3 regions of the Phormidesmis sp. 146-12 genome follow, and region 3 is predicted to be linked to each of the others. Evidence: predicted binding sites of a transcription regulator. Region 3 holds the regulator's gene; each other region holds the start of a gene.

What was found. Region 3 encodes NtcA, which controls nitrogen genes in cyanobacteria. Its sites were predicted from a motif close to TTTGTANNNNNNNNTACAAA; they were not measured.
Region 1: the regulator NtcA is predicted to act here: its motif matches at 1,967-1,986, upstream of ACKFKF_RS02705 (DUF4327 family protein).
Region 2: the regulator NtcA is predicted to act here: its motif matches at 3,752-3,771, upstream of ACKFKF_RS10260 (SAM hydrolase/SAM-dependent halogenase family protein).

The regions. Positions count from the first base shown of each region.
Region 1 covers NZ_JBJPHS010000003.1:148,732-154,090, reverse strand. The annotation lists gene ACKFKF_RS02720 (cation:proton antiporter domain-containing protein) at 1-348, shown strand, start outside; gene ACKFKF_RS02715 (Hfq-related RNA-binding protein) at 379-594, opposite strand; gene dapF (diaminopimelate epimerase) at 743-1,585, shown strand; gene ACKFKF_RS02705 (DUF4327 family protein) at 1,655-1,876, opposite strand; gene pdxA (4-hydroxythreonine-4-phosphate dehydrogenase PdxA) at 2,152-3,195, opposite strand; gene petM (cytochrome b6-f complex subunit PetM) at 3,418-3,522, shown strand; gene ACKFKF_RS02690 (ArsR/SmtB family transcription factor) at 3,559-3,975, opposite strand; gene ACKFKF_RS02685 (SDR family oxidoreductase) at 4,221-5,213, shown strand; gene ACKFKF_RS02680 (NAD(+) kinase) at 5,331-5,359, shown strand, end outside.
Region 2 covers NZ_JBJPHS010000017.1:73,463-78,821, forward strand. The annotation lists gene ACKFKF_RS10245 (BCD family MFS transporter) at 1-1,212, shown strand, start outside; gene ACKFKF_RS10250 (inositol monophosphatase family protein) at 1,212-2,069, shown strand; gene ACKFKF_RS10255 (hypothetical protein) at 2,074-2,628, opposite strand; gene ACKFKF_RS10260 (SAM hydrolase/SAM-dependent halogenase family protein) at 2,861-3,709, opposite strand; gene pirA (arginine synthesis PII-interacting regulator PirA) at 3,839-3,994, shown strand; gene thyD (thylakoid membrane protein ThyD) at 4,258-5,166, shown strand; gene ACKFKF_RS10275 (Uma2 family endonuclease) at 5,212-5,359, shown strand, end outside.
Region 3 covers NZ_JBJPHS010000112.1:6,161-11,519, forward strand. The annotation lists gene ACKFKF_RS28975 (hypothetical protein) at 10-171, opposite strand; gene ACKFKF_RS28980 (hypothetical protein) at 563-1,036, shown strand; gene ntcA (global nitrogen regulator NtcA) at 1,096-1,767, opposite strand; tRNA gene ACKFKF_RS28990 (tRNA-Gly) at 2,283-2,354, opposite strand; gene ACKFKF_RS28995 (hypothetical protein) at 2,509-3,006, shown strand; gene ACKFKF_RS29000 (alpha/beta fold hydrolase) at 3,098-3,988, shown strand; gene ACKFKF_RS29005 (tetratricopeptide repeat protein) at 4,209-5,294, shown strand.

The DNA.
Region 1 (5,359 bases), on a different contig from region 3:
TTTGATGAACTGGCCAAAGGGGAAGCGGCCGTTCCTGCGCCCAATGCCTCTTGCCAATGGATTCAGATGCCCGGAGACAGCATGATGGTGGGCAAAACGATCGCCCAAATTGATCCGCTACAACAGTACGGCATTCGTATTCAGGCAGTGCGGCGAGAAGGCAAGTTTTTGCGATCCCCAGAAGATGAGGTGGCGTTGCAAGAGGGCGATCGACTTCTCTTGTGCGGCAGTTTTCATGCGCTGATTCAGGCAAGAGAGGCGATCGCGCCCAAACTACAACCTTCCCTACTCTCAGAGATGGGGGCTGAAACCAATGGCGGGCTTCTAGAAAAGCAGGTGGAGTCTTGACGCTTTGCGCTGTACAGAGGTGAGCAGGATTCAGAGCTTGGGTTTGACATACACGATCGCCTGCCGCCAAACGATAATCGGCTGATCGTATTGATCCAGCACACAGATACAATGTGGGTCTTGCCAGCGAACTTTTCCGGTGAGCAGATCGCCCGTAACGAGTTTCATCTCGACTTCTTTTTCCTCACGGATGATCGTCTGCACCTGACGAATGCTGGGTAGCCCGGTTTCTAGTTCAGTAGACATGTTTTCTTCCTCTGGCAAATGGCAAACAGCTTAGAGTCGTGAGTTTTGAATTGAAGCAGCTTGCAGCCGCAGATTCAAAATTTGGATCTCAAAACTTTTTCTATAGTTCCGCAATCTCAACTCTACACATCCTTCGGAGTCGCGAATCATGAATGTTGAATTCACTAAGTATCACGGTTTGGGGAATGACTTTATTCTGATTGATAATCGCAGTTCATCAGAGCCTTGCTTGACTCCAAAACAGGCGATTGAGATATGCGATCGCCACTTCGGAATCGGAGCAGACGGCGTGATTTTCGCGCTTCCGGGGCAGGATGGCACCGATTACAGCATGAGAATTTTTAACTCTGACGGCTCAGAACCAGAAATGTGCGGCAATGGAATTCGCTGTCTGGGCCGATTTTTAGCAGATTTGGAAACCTCAGATCACGGAACCGCCCGCGCAGAATATCGCATTCAGACGCTGGCAGGCGTGATGACACCCAAGCTAGAAGCCAACGGTCAAGTGACCGTGGATATGGGAGTGCCTCATCTTTTGGCCGCGGAAATTCCCACCACGATCGTCGCCCCTGACCAAACTGCAATCGATCAACCCTTAGAAGTCGCAGGTCAAACTTGGCGCATTACCTGTGTGAGCATGGGCAATCCGCACTGCATCACTTTTGTAGACGATGTAGCAGAAATTCCTTTAGAGCAAATTGGCCCAAAATTTGAGCATCATCCAGCGTTTCCACAACGGACAAACACTGAATTTATTAAAGTGGTGCGATCGGACTATCTTAAGATGCGCGTGTGGGAAAGAGGCGCTGGAATCACGCTGGCCTGTGGCACAGGTGCTTGTGCGTCCCTGGTTGCTGGAGTGCTTAACAAACGCTGCGATCGCCGAGTAACAATCGAACTGCCCGGTGGATGCTTAGACATCGAATGGGCAGTCAATGACCGCCTCTACATGACCGGGCCAGCAGAGCGAGTGTTTGTGGGCAAGCTTTGAGCCTGTTTCAGAGCTTTGGATCGATGTGGCTGCAAAACTCAGAACTGAAAACTTCCCCACACAGCCCGTTTAATCGTTATCCCAAAGCTCGCTGCCCATCAAGTCACCAATGCGATCGCGCAGCAAAAAATCACACTTTTCTAGCTCACACTCAATGCAGACCCATTCGCGGGCAGGAATATGCTTGCAGAGTGTATAAATCGGTTGCTGACGATTCACCACTCCCTTTTCGACCAGTTGACGTACTTCGTCTTGAATCATGGTCAGGGAGTATTGGATTGTCTGAATCATGTCACCCTCCTGGGAGTCCTTAAAATTGTGCGCGTTAAGAATTAAAAGATTTTGCAAAAAGCATTTTGTTCGTGCCTCGAAGAAAACAGCTTTGTAGTCAGATATACTGAATGTTTTCTATTTTCAGGCTACTTCTTTAGGAATTATATTAAGAAGTGTTGCTTTTGTCAGCAAGGCTTGACATTGTTTCCATTCCTGGTTCGCCCCAAAATTCAAAGTGAGTCAGGTTTGTGGTCTGGATCACATTGTAAAAGTTTGTAATAGTGCAAGTTTGTCTAGCAAACCGATGAGGCCGCAAGTTGATGTTCTGATAGTTCGATCGCTAGATCGATCGCCGCTTTCAAACTAGTCGCCTCTGCAACTCCTCGCCCTGCGATGTCGAAGGCCGTTCCGTGGTCAGGAGAAGTCCGAATAAAGGGCAGCCCGATCGACGTATTTACGGCTCGATCAAATGCCATCAGCTTCACCGGAATCAAACCCTGGTCATGGTAGAGCGCCAAGTAGCCATCGTGAGCCATTCCCTGACTGCCATACCAACATTGTCCCGGCTTCACCCAGAGCGTATCCGGCGGAATTAAGCCATCTAGCTGAGTGTTGGGAAAGCGAACACACATTTCTTCTAACCACGTTACCATCCAATCCTGTTCTTCGCGACCGAGTTGTCCCTGTTCTCCACTGTGCGGATTTAGGCCCGCGATCGCGATCTTTGGACGGTTGAGGCCAAAATCTCGCTGCAAGCAGTCGATCAGCAATTCTAGTTTGAGGGTCAACAAGTCTGGAGTCAGTGCGTCGGCCACCTGGCGTAGAGGAATGTGAGTCGTCGCTAACAGGGTTCTCAACGTCCAACCAGTGTGAGGCGATCGAGCGACAAACAACATGCCAAATCGAGTCACGCCTGCCCGCTCTGCCAGCAGTTCGGTTTGCCCTGGGTAAAAGTGTCCGGCCGCTTTCCAGGCAGATTTGGCGATCGGCGCGGTGACAATTCCCTCAAAGTTGCCTGCCAAGGTTTGAGTGATCGCCGTTTCTAAATATTGAAAGCTCGCTTCGCCACTGGCCGCGTTACCCTCGCCTGGGATAATTTGCGACTCTAATTCTGCTGTTAGCGGCACCTCCAACACATTTAAGCGATCAGGATGCGCCAGCAAACAAACAGAATGAAGGCGATCGTAGGTTTTTTGAAGTTGAGACCGGGTGCCCACGATCGTGACAGACGCTTTTTGGGCAACCGTATCGTCGGACAGCGCCTTTAACACAACTTCAGCACCAATTCCAGCAGGGTCGCCAACCGGGATTACCAGACGAGAGCGTTTCAGAACCATAAAAAATTAGAAACTAAAAAACAAGCCCCAGGAAAATGTCTATTCTCACCTTCGACAGCGTGGCGCAAAGACGACCTTTATTCCTGAGAAGGCACTACTCAACTGGTTTACAATACTTTTGTAGGGATTTAGATATTACTAGGTAAACATACTCATTTGACGAGAGTAAAGTCTTCCCGGTAACAATCGTCCCGTCCCCATCAATTTAGGAGAATTGAATTCATGGCTGGAGAAATTTTTACAACGGCTTTCTTCGCGTTTACGCTAATTTTAGTCGGTCTGAGCCTGGGCTTTTTACTGCTCAAAATTCAAGGCGGCGAAGAGTAGCTAATAGGGGACTGAAGAATCTGGACATTCTAGCCTTCAGTCTTCTTCATCTAAATGCTCGGCGACTTCTCGATACAGATTAAACACATGGCTGTCTTTGAGGTAGTAAAAAACGTTGCGCCCTTGCTTGCGGTAGCCGACCAGACGCATCGATCGCAAGGCCCGAAGTTGGTGAGACACGGCAGACTCACTCATTTTGACAGCCGTTGCCAGATCACACACGCAAAGCTCATGAGTTGCCAGCGCTGAGAGAATTCTCAACCGATTGGCATCTCCCAACAGCGCAAAAAACTCTGCCATTCGCTGGGCTTTTTCGACACTGACAATGCTGCGATTGAGTTGGCGAACATGGCTCAGATCTACCGGGTGCTGGACTTCACAATTCAACCTTTCTGTCGCCTTTGGTTGGTCTTTGTCAGGCGCACCCATCGAAAGGGAGTTGAGATTCGACATAACATTCAACCCAAATCGCTCAACAACTTAGTCCTATACCAGGGTAGCGTAATTGACCTCGAAACAACTTAGAGCAGAGCGGCTTTGGACTCAGCGGCTTTGGATTCAGCGAGTGACCCTGCAATAGATCGGGTAGGATTGTAAACACTTACCTGAGAATCTAATCTGCTTTGGGAAAAAACCAATTTTGACGATAATTTCTGATAAGATTTGACAAAAAGTTAACAATTCGTCACGAACTCCTCATGACCTTATTAATTGTGGGTGCCACTGGTACCTTGGGAAGACAGGTGACTCGTCGCGCTCTAGATGAGGGTTACGAAGTGCGCTGTCTCGTTCGCAGTCTCAAAAAAGCGGCTTTCTTAAAGGAATGGGGCGCGGAGTTAGTCACGGGTGATCTGTGTAAGCCTGATACCCTACCCGCGGCCTTGGAGGGCGTAAGTGCGATCGTCGATGCTGCTACCGCACGAGCTACTGACTCTCTCAGCATCAGACAGGTGGATTGGGACGGTAAGGTCAACTTGATTCAAGCTGCCAAGACCGCAGACATCGATCGCTACATTTTCTTCTCCATCCTGGACGCGGAAAAATTTCCGGACGTACCGTTGATGGATATTAAAGCTTGTACAGAAAAACTTCTGATTGAGTCAGGGCTAAACTACACGATTTTGCGACCTTGTGGCTTTTTGCAGGGTTTGATTGGTCAATACGCCATCCCGATTCTCGAAAGTCAAGCAGTCTGGGTGATGGGAGACACGTCGCCGATCGCTTATATGGATACGCAAGATGTCGCCAAATTTGCCGTTCAAGCGCTCAAAGTGCCTGAGACTGAGCAAAAATCTTTTCCCGTTGTGGGCGCTCGTGCTTGGGGCGCTTATGAAATCATTCGGCTGTGCGAACGGTTGTCTGGTAAAGAAGCGAGAGTCTCCACGATGCCGATCGGCTTGCTGCGGGCCATTCGTCGATTTGCGCGATTCTTTCAATGGACTTGGAATATTGCCGATCGACTTGCCTTTACCGAAGTCGTGGCCACCGGAAAGGCCCTCGATGCCTCAATGGGGGATGTCTACAAAACCTTTGGGCTGGAGCAGTCAGAAATGACGACTCTGGAAGCCTACATGCAGGACTATTTTGGACGCATCCTCAAAAAGCTGAAGGAAGTGGAATACGCCCAGGAAAAAGCGAAAAATAAGAAAAAGAAAGTCGCCAAAGACGGGAGAACTTATCCAAAGTTTTAAGGTTTGAGCAATGAGTTTTTGAGTTGTCTCTAATTCAAAGCTCATTGTCCAGAACAGATTGCTGAACTGGAATGTTATATTCCGAAATACCCGATTAATTAGATACGGACTTTTTTTGTGCCCAAGGCTGGCATCATTTACAACGA
Region 2 (5,359 bases), on a different contig from region 3:
TATCAGTTTGTGGCCCCGGCGCGAATCTGGTTTGGGCAGATGTCCGACGCAAAGCCGATTCGAGGCTATCACCGCACGGGCTACATTTGGAGCGGCATGGCCTTACAGGTCGTCTGTCTCCTGTTAGCCATCCAAGTTGTCTGGAGATTGGGTGCCAGTATCACCGACGGATGGACAACGGCCAGTACGCTTTGGGCGATGTTGTTAGCGTTCATGTTCGCATTGTATGGACTGTGTATCAGCGCGAGTTCGACTCCATTCACAGCGCTGTTGGTGGATATTTCGGATGAAGAAGATCGATCGAAGATCGTTGGCGTAGTCTGGTCAATGTTGATGGTGGGGATTGTTGTAGGCGCGATCGTCGGTCAAAGAATGCTCACAGGCTTAACTCCAGAAACGTTGCAACCTGTAATCAATCGATTATTTTTAGTGTTTCCGGTTTCGGTTTTTTGTTTAGCGATCGTGGCCACCTTTGGGATTGAGAAAAAGTATTCGCGTTACGCTTCGCGTTCTCAATTGGTTGAGCGTGAAGATCAAATTACGTTGGGAACTGCGATCAAAGTGTTGACTGCCAGCCGTCAAACTGGAATCTTCTTTGGCTTCTTGTTAGTGATGACGATTAGCTTATTTCTGCAACAGCCTGTCCTAGAACCCTATGCGCGAGAAGTCTTTGGAATGACGATCGCTGAGAGCGCTGGACTCAACAAATATTGGGGCTATGGCATTCTAGCGGGCATGGGCGTGACGGGATTTCTAATCGTGCCTCGTCTGGGCAAACAGCGGACGGCTCAATTGGGATGTTGTCTCACGGCAGCTTGTTTCGTTTTGATCATCATCTCTGGCTTGACGCAAACTCAGACGTTGCTCAAAAGTGCGGTAATTTTGTTTGGGTTATCGTCTGGGGTGTTGACCAATAGCGCCGTCAGCCTAATGTTGGACTTGACCGCCACCGAGACCGCCGGAACCTTTGTCGGAGCCTGGGGTTTGGCGCAAGCCCTGTCGCAAGCATCGGCCACCGTCACCGGAGGCGCACTCCTCGATTTAGGACGAAAACTCTTCCAGCAGCCGTTTCCAGCCTTTAGCGTCGTGTTTGCTTGCGAAGCGTTGGGGATGCTTTTAGCCGTGACGCTCCTTCGACAAGTCAACGTGCAAGAATTCCGCAGCAGTTCTCGTAAAGCGATCGCCGCCGTCCTCCACCACGAACTAGACTAATGGACTTTTGGTCACAGGTTCTCGACTTTTCTGAAACGACCACGCATTCCGTCGGGACACAGCTTCTCAAAGATTTCGGGCAGGTGCAAGCGTCTGAAAAGTCGGACGGAAGTTTGGTAACCCAGTCAGACCAATGGGCGGATCAGGTCTTGCGGGATGCGATCGCTCACACCTTCCCCACTCACGGCGTTTTGAGCGAAGAAGTGGAGCATGTTTTCCCGCATACAGACTGGTGCTGGGTGATCGATCCGCTCGATGGCACGACCAATTTTGCCAGAGGATTGCCGCTTTGGGGAGTGTCGATCGGACTGCTTTACCAAGGCATTCCCGTCTTTGGCTATGTGCATTTTCCGCCGTTGAGACAGTCCTTTCATGGCTTTTGGCAGGGTGACTCTGGGTTAGAAATGCTAACGGGCGCGTTTCTCAACGGCAAACCGATTCACGCCAGTCAAGATGCTTTAACTAGCAACCATTTCTTTAACCTGTGCGCTCGAAGTGTTTCGGTTCTCAAACAGCCCTTTCCTGCCAAAATTCGCATGTTGGGTGTAGCAACCTATAATCTGCTGACCGTAGCAGCGGGAGCAACGTTGGGCGGAGTCGAAGCCACTCCAAAAATTTGGGATATTGCGGCAGTTTGGGCGATCGTTCAGGCCGCAGGCGCAATCTGGCACCCTTTAGAATCTGAACCTATTTTTCCATTAACCGTGGGACAAAATTATCGGCAGCGATCGTTTCCTACATTAGTCGTCAGCCGATCTGATTTATTGCCTGTGTTTGAACCGTTGGTTAAGTCGATCTCTTCGAGTTACCCGCAAGGGGTCGCTTCGAGTTACCCGCAGGGGCCGGCGCGAAGGTGACTCCTCAATAACCAAATCGACTGCGAGTTTTCTTTGAGCTTTGATGCAACTTGTCGATAATTGCTTTGACGTAAGGCTTGTCGAGTTCGGGGCTGCCTGCTGCGATCGTGTCAAACACCCCAATCTCTGCTCGCAAAAACTTACCAATCACAATCTGCACATTTCTAATCTCAGCCCATCGCTCTTGAGGTAAAGAACTGTCCCGATGCTGCTCTAGCAAATCGATCAAGTAATGATGATAACCCCAGACGATTTTGGCGGTCGATCGCGTTAGAAAAATTGCATGATCAGAAAGCCAACTGTCATACTGCTTCTGAAATTCAATTAGCTGTTGATTGTTTGGAGCGCCATACTCAATCACATTGTTTAGATCATTCAAGGCTTTAAAGAGAATAGGATATCCTTCTAGTCGTTTGTCAAACAAAGAAGTTGTATATTTCTGCTCTAATTGTCTACTTAGCTTACGAAATTCTGTCCGTGCTTGATAGAGGGCGACAAAGAAAGAAGCCAATACTGTAATTAGCCCTGATACGATCGGTATCCACAATTCTGGCTTCATAGTCTTGTATAGATCTAATTGCAACTTCATCGGACGATATTAACAAAACGCGAATTCGATAAAGTTTTTTTGCTTCGTTGTTCACGTCTTCTGCCCCCCAACCCCCCAATTCTGGGGAGCTTTAGAGCAAGATTTTCAAATCAAAGTCCCTCACTTGTGGGGAATTGAGGGGGCTGCCCAAATTGACGACCGCAGCAAAAGATTCCGTCGAATTCGCGTTAACAAAGCATTACTACTGAATTTGCACTGAAATACGATCTCTTCGAGTTACCCGCAAGGGGTCGCTTCGAGTTACCCGCAAGGGGTCGCCCCAGTTCAGTCCCAGTTGCCTTTGAGCATTTCCTTGGTTGGTGGCGATTTCGATCCAGTTGTGACTGCCAATTAATGCCAAAACTTCTCCAGGTTCACTGTCTGCATAGGTCGTTTTGCTTGGATAAGTTATATGAGCGATCGTCACGCTCCAGTCCCTTCCCTCCACTTCTGTCCCCGGAATATTCGTAATCAGATTGCCAAAATGGTCGATCGCTTGAATCGATCCTTCAATTGTGTGATCTGTCCGAATGGGATTAGCAATGGGAAACTGCACGATCGTATCCAACTCGATCGCTCGTCCCAATTCCCTCAACGGTACGCCACTCGCCAAATGTGCGCCAACCGGGGCAAAAATATCGCGTCCGTGAAAAGTCTGACTCGGAGCCAAAACGCGCCAATAATTGGGATTTGTCAACTCAACGGCGGCGACCCCTTGCGGGTAACTCGAAGAGATCGCTTTCCAGTGGCTCAACACGCCACTCACCAACCCATTGTCAGGACTGACCAAAAAACCAGACCCAAGCTGAACGGCGATCGCTCGTCTCGCACTGCCCACCCCCGGATCAACGACAGCTACATGCACCGTTCCATCAGGGAAGTAAGGATAGGCATTCATGAGTTGAAATCGCGCCATCGCTACGGATTGAGGCGGAATCTGATGGGTAATATCGATCACTTGTAGATGAGGATTGACGTGAGCGATCGTCCCTTTCATCACCGCTACATACGCATCACTCAGTCCAAAATCAGTTAGAAGGGTCAGGATCATTTATCAGTAGGTTCAGTAATATTTATGTTTTTAATGTTAACTTTGGTAGCATAAGCTACGGATTATTCTACTAGCTGCTACCATTAGAGTAAGCGAAAGCTAACAGGTGACACTCTAGGAACGTTTAACATGAACAGAAATCGTAATCAAAACGCCGCGCAAACTGCCAGCGTCCATCGTGAAAACCTTCAGAAAAACCTGCAACGCCGCATCGAAGCTGCCAGAGCCAGCGGTGACACCAACCTTCTTCGACTGCTAGAAGCAGAAGCCAGCTATCTCAAGTAGTGCTTCAATCATCATTCAATTCTGCTCCTATTTAGGATTCACGCAGAGGTACAGGCTAAAAGGTTTGTGCCTCTTTTATTTTGGGCTTTTTTGATCTTCTGTTGATCTTCTGCTTTGATCAAGTTACAGCAGTTCTCTGGTGAGTCAGGACGGTTGAGTAGAGGACGCTTGTATACTGAATTCTAAGTTTTGTGGAGGGGTTCTCAGAATTCCTTTCTCTATTTAATTTTCTAAAAAAACTTTAGAGCACACGGAGACACTCAATGAAAGTCGTAATTACAGGGGCAACGGGATTTGTGGGCAGTCGTTTGGTAGAGCGGCTTTTGGCTGAAGGGCATCAGGTCGTTGTGTTGACGCGCAATCCTGCTAAGGCTGCTTTTCCTCAGTCGTCGAGTCTCGAAATCGTTGCCTACAGTCCAACTGAGTCGGGCGATTGGCAAAATGTCTTTTACGGCTGCGATGGTGTAGTTAATCTGGCAGGAGAAGCGATCGCCGAATCCCGCTGGACACCCGAACGCAAACAAGCGCTGATCGACAGTCGCAAAATCACTACCCAAAAGATCGTCGAAGCCATTGCCAAAGTCGATCACAAGCCTTCTGTCTTGGTGAATGCATCAGCGATCGGCTTCTACGGCACCAGTGAAACGGCCACCTTTGACGAAACAAGTTCTGCGGGAGACGATTTCTTAGCGGAGATCTGCCAAATCTGGGAAGCCGAAGCCAGCAAGGTTAAGGAAATTGGAACTCGATTGGTCATTCTGCGATTGGGCGTTGTGTTGGGAGATGGAGGCGCGTTAGGTAAGATGTTACCAGCCTTTAAGTTGTTTGCGGGTGGCCCGATCGGCAGTGGTAAGCAGTGGTTTTCGTGGATTCACCGAGACGATGTAGTGAGTTTGATTGTGCGGGCACTGACGCGATCGGACATGGAAGGCACTTTTAACGCAACGGCTCCCAATCCCGTCCGTATGGTTGACCTGACGAATACGATCGGTGAAGTGATGAATCGTCCTTCCTGGCTGCCTGTCCCTGGTTTTGCATTAGAGGCGATGTTAGGAGACGGCGCAAAAGTGGTGCTAGAAGGTCAGGAAGTCTTGCCCAAACGAACCCTATCCAGCGGATTTGAATATCAATATCCAACCCTCAAGCCAGCACTAGAAGCCATTCTAAAATAAAGTTTTGAGTGGTTCCTTTACTCAACAAGTCCTGGAGAATTGCCAATGACCATCGCAACTTATAAATGGACAATCGATCGCTATCACCAGGCGATCGAGGCTGGCATATTTGATGATCAGCCTATTGAATTATTGAATGGAGAATTGATAGAGATGTCCCCCGAAGGAGTTCCCCACGCTGGCTTGAGCGACA
Region 3 (5,359 bases):
TGTTTTGAGTTAAGCGTCTCCTTTGACCAACGTCCGGATTAGCTGCCAACCTGTCCAGCCGATCGCTGAAACCAACACTACCAGCATCACCAGAGATAGCGCTGAAAAAGGAGCAATCAGCATCATCAGCAGCAGCCCCAAGAGTAAAATCATCACGATCGAATTGTTCACAACGAGCGTCTCCCAATTTAGAATCAGGCTCAGTCTAATCAAGAGAGCTAACTCAATGCCTCTAGCGATAGCAGCATTTCTGTCGCGTAATCTGTTGCATAATTGTTGTGAACATATGAAGAAACTTTTTGATTTATAGTCTTTTGCAAATCTTCTGAAATCACTGAATCTTCTCAATGCGTTTGGGCTAGTGAGAATCGCAAAATCAGAAAGCGATCGCCTTCTTTTTGACCGGATTGAACCATAAAAGTTTGCGCTATGATAGCGAAGCTATTCCCTTGGATAGAACCCTTTGATGGTAGGAATCTTTAGCCATCTAGCGCAGCCTCACACAAGGGAATCAACGCTCAATCATCCATCCCTTTTGGAACGCAACCCCGGTGAGAACCTTATGGAAGAGTGGCAAAAAGATTTTTCTGAACTGTTAGAAACGATCGCGGATCACATCGAAGGCTTCTTTGTTGAAGTGTCGAGAGAAGTGACAGAAGTGGTCAACGTGTTTGTAGAGCTTTCTGACGAGCTTTCGGCACAGGCACAAAATACCTTTACAGATGAGATTGACCAATACATTAATGAGCTAGTCAACCCCGTTTTAGAAGCCTATTTTGGGTTTGAAGGCATGGTCGGAGAAGCTGCCCAACCGATGATGCAAACTGTAGAACCGCTGCTCAACCAACACCCCATCTGTGTCGGCTGTCGTCACTATCATGGGCAAGCCTACAACGGCAACGTGCTAGTCTGCGGAATGCACCCCTACGGCGTGGGAGAAGGACTAGACATCTGCCCTGATAAAGAATTGACCCGCTGGAAGTCACCCTACCTCAATTCAGAAGGTCAATTTCTATTTAGAGAAGACGATTGGTAATAGGCGAGGTGTGAAGCCTGAAATTTGTACGCCTTCAGGCTTCGCCGACTGGCTAGCGATCAGGTAAACTGCTGACTCAAGGTGACTGGATTGTGGACGGTGATCTTCTTTTTGTGAATAGAGATCATTTTGTCCTGTCGCAAGTCTCCCAGCAGACGAGTCACGGTCACCCGCGTTGAGCCGATCGCTTCTGCAATGGCTTGATGAGACAGCTTGAGGTCGATCGTGATCCCTTCTTGACTGGGCAGTCCAAAATCGCGACAGAGAATCAGCAAGAAACTCACCAGACGCGACCCCATATCTCGATGCGCCAACGTTTCGATCATCATTTCGGTTTGTAGAATTCGAGACGACAGCCCTCGCAGCATCAGCAGACAGAGTTCAGGGTTGTCTTTGAGTGCTTTTTCAACCTGCTCAATTTGAACAGACAGCAACTCAACTGATGTGAATGCAACCGCATGATAAAAGCGATCGGCGCGTTGCCCGGTGATCAATGACAGCACCCCAAACACGCTGTTTTCTCGCAGTAAGGCAACCGTAATCTCCTCACCCGCCTCATAGACTCTCGAAAGCTTGACGGCACCTTTGACTAAAAAATAAACTCGTTCTGCGGGGTCGCCTGGAAAGAAGATCGTTTTGCCTCGCTCAAACGTCTCAACGACAGGTGGAAAGGCACCGCCCCCAATCTGGCGAAATAATGCTGCAAGTGGTCGCTCTTTGGTCACTACCATGTTCCTTGTCGAACTCGTGCTCCTAAACTCTCTTGATTGACCTGGCAACAGTTTTTACTTAGCTGTCAGATGATCTGTAAGAGATTGATGACTTTAGAACACTTAAACTTACTCTTCAAGCAGTTTTTGTGCTCGATACTACACTATTCTGCCAGGTAGTTGAATTTTTGCAGGAATTGAGCTAAGTCTCTAACAATTGCTTAAGGTTTGAGCTTAAATTCGTCGTTCATCTGAAGATTTTTAAGATCTGTTACCCATTTTAATCAGGCTGGAAGTCAATAGATTAATCAATAGATCGATTCAAAGATCAATTCAGTAATAAGCTTGTCAAAAAGTACGTTGTGAGTTGAAGATTTCAGAACGATGACCGTGTTGAAGAGCGGTATTACCCAGCGTCAAGGAGCTTAATTTACCGAAAGCTCTAGAGACTTTTAGGGTGCTGCCTTTTAGTCGAAGACATTCAACTCTTGCATTGAGAATTCATCAATCTGGGATTAAAAAATTTTTAATTAAAAAGCGGGTAACGCGATTCGAACGCGCGACATTCACCTTGGCAAGGTGACGCTCTACCACTGAGCTATACCCGCAAAATTCGGACAAGTTCTACTATTGCAGATACTCATAGAGATGTCAAGCCTGAAAAACCAAAAAGCCGGAAATCAGGAAATCGCATCGCTTCTCAGCATATAGGATGTAGAAGGATGAAAAAAGAACATCCATACTCCTTACCTCCTACTTTTTATGGTTCAATACACGCTTGCTCAAAGTCCCGAAGTCATTCTCACGGTCTCTGGTAAGGATTCTGCCAAAGCTCGCGAGAAGGCAATGGATCAACTGATGGAACTAATGGATGACGGCAAACTGCCCACCGAGCTAACGGATGGCTTTGGGCCGCAGCACTTTATCGAAATTAAAGATCAAGGCGCGATCGCTTCCAGTGATGAAGATGCCCTCAATCAAGCCGTTCAGGTTCTTAGCAGTCTGGCAACCCTCAAACTCAAGGCTCAAGAATCACGCTCTGAAGCGCTGCAAGTTCGCGAACAAATCGACATTCTCTTTACGGATGAGCTAGTCAGCGAAGAAGAAATCAACAGCCTCAAAGAAGGCTTCAAGGTTCTCAAAACCTATGCTCAGACCAACATGCGCTACCGAGAAGCTCGTTCTCAAGCCGAGACCGCTCGCGTTGTTCTTGACCAGGCGCTCCAGTCGCCATCAGAGCTAAAGAAATCAGGAAAGTAGGTGGCTTTAACTCAGAACGCGCTGGACGCTGAAAATTTAGACGTGAAATATTATGATGGAGAAGTCTTAAGAAAACTTCACAAAACGAACCGTGACAGTAGAGCAACTTCCGACTCCAGCAACTTTTGAGCGACAAACTTGGGAATGGCAAGGGCATCAGATTCGCTATGTGTCTATGGGGACAGGCCAGCCTTTGGTATTAATTCATGGATTTGGGGCCTCAATCGGACACTGGCGCAAAAATATTCCCGTTCTCGCTGAGGCTGGCTACCAGGTGTTTGCTCTCGATCTGCTGGGGTTTGGCGGTTCCTCAAAGCCTGAATTGGACTATAACCTGGAGCTTTGGGTCGAGTTGATCCGCGACTTTTGGGCCGCCAAGATTCAGCAGCCTACCGTATTTGTCGGTAACTCGATCGGCGGCTTGCTCTGTCTGATGCTGTTAGCCGAACATCCCGAAATCTCGGCTGGGGGCGTGTTGCTCAATCCTGCTGGAGGACTCAATCACCGACCTGAAGAGTTAAATCTGCCATTGCGGATGATCATGGGTACTTTCTCAAAAGTTGTGAGTTCTCAAGCGTTTGGGCCATGGCTCTTCGATCGCGTCCGTCAAAAAGCTCGAATTCGCAACAGTCTCAAGCAGGTTTATCGCGATCCTGATGCAATTACAGACGAGTTAGTCGATCTGCTGCACGAGCCGTCTTGCGATCCGGGTGCCCAAAAAGTGTTTGCGTCGATTCTCTCGGCTCCGGCTGGCCCTCGACCAACGGAATTGTTTCCTAAAATTAAGGTGCCGCTGTTGGTGTTGTGGGGCGAAGCTGATCCCTGGACACCGATCGCAGGCGCTGAGATTTATCGATCGCTCACTGACACCCATGATGTGCAATTTGTCGGCATCCCAGATACGGGGCACTGTCCCCATGACGAACGCCCCGAAGTCGTGAATGCTCAGGTGTTGGAATGGTTGGCCCAGAAAAAACTCTGAGGACGACACTGAGAACTTTATAAAGACGGATGCGGGAGGTGAGCGTATTTACGGATTAGCCTTGTCAGAAAAAAAGTTAGCCTCGAAACCGATAGGCTGATCAGATTTGAGATTGCAGGCTGGAGCAGACAAAACGCATCTCTGACCCTGCAACATTCGATCTGCTGAACCCTCAGTCTTGTTGGAAGAATTCAGCAAAGCGAGTTTAGAGGCGTGTATTATGAGTGACCGGAATCAAGCACACGGTCAAATGGAGAATGTGGGAGACGATCGCGAAACCATTTCTCCAGACATTCAGCCTTGCGATGCGACCCTGATTCAATCAGCAGACGTTCGTAAATCAGAAGCCGATCGCTTGCTCAGAGAAGGCATCGAGCAGCATCAAGCGGGACAGTTTCAACTCGCGCTTCAGCGACTCCAGCAGGCCCAAGCGATTTATTTGGAGATTGATGATCAGCAGGGCGTTGAGAAGGCTTTGGGCAGTTTGGGAATGGCTTGCTATAGCGTGGGAGACTATGCTGAGGCGATCGATTATTCTCAACGCAGTCTGGGCTTGGCTCAAAAAATCAAAAGCTACCTCAGTAGCGTCAAAGTGTTGGGTACGCTGGGCAATGCCTATCGTCACCTGGCAGACCACCCCAAGGCGGTTGAATATCAGCAGCAAAGTCTGACCCTGGCGCGAGAAATTCACGATCGACGCGGAGAGATGGCTGCGCTCAACAATTTGGGGTTGGCTTACAAAGCATCTGGTGATCATCAGGGTGCGATCGACTGTGAGCAGCAAGCATTACTGATCGCTCAAGAACTTGCAGATCGGCACGTCGAAGGGCAAATTCTCAAAAATCTGGGAAATGCCCACTATGCGCTGGGAAATTATGACCAGGCGATCGACTACTACAAACAGCGATTGAGACTGGCGCAAGAGATTGACGATCGTCGTCTAGAAGGTCAGGTTCTCAGAAATTTGGGCAATGCCTTTTATGCAGCAGGCGATCACAAAAACGCAATTTTTTACAATCAACAGCGGCTCTGTCTGGCGCAAGAAGTGGGCGATCTCCGAGCAGAAGAGCAAGCTTTGGGCAGTTTGGGCGTTTCTTGGGATGCGCTGGGTGAAAGCACTCAAGCCGTCACCTATCACGAACAGCGGCTGACGATCGCTCGCAAGCTTCAAGACCCTCGCCTCCAAGAACAGATCTTAGGAACGCTGAAGGTGGCTTACTATGCTCAGGGCGACTATGCAAAAGCGAATCAGTACACCGAAGAGCGATCGGCGCTGCTAGTTCTTCGCCAGAGTGAAGAGAGATGAAAGAATTTCGGGAGTGGCAATCCTCAGCACAGTTTTCTTGACGTTGTTCTTGACGTTTAGAAGAC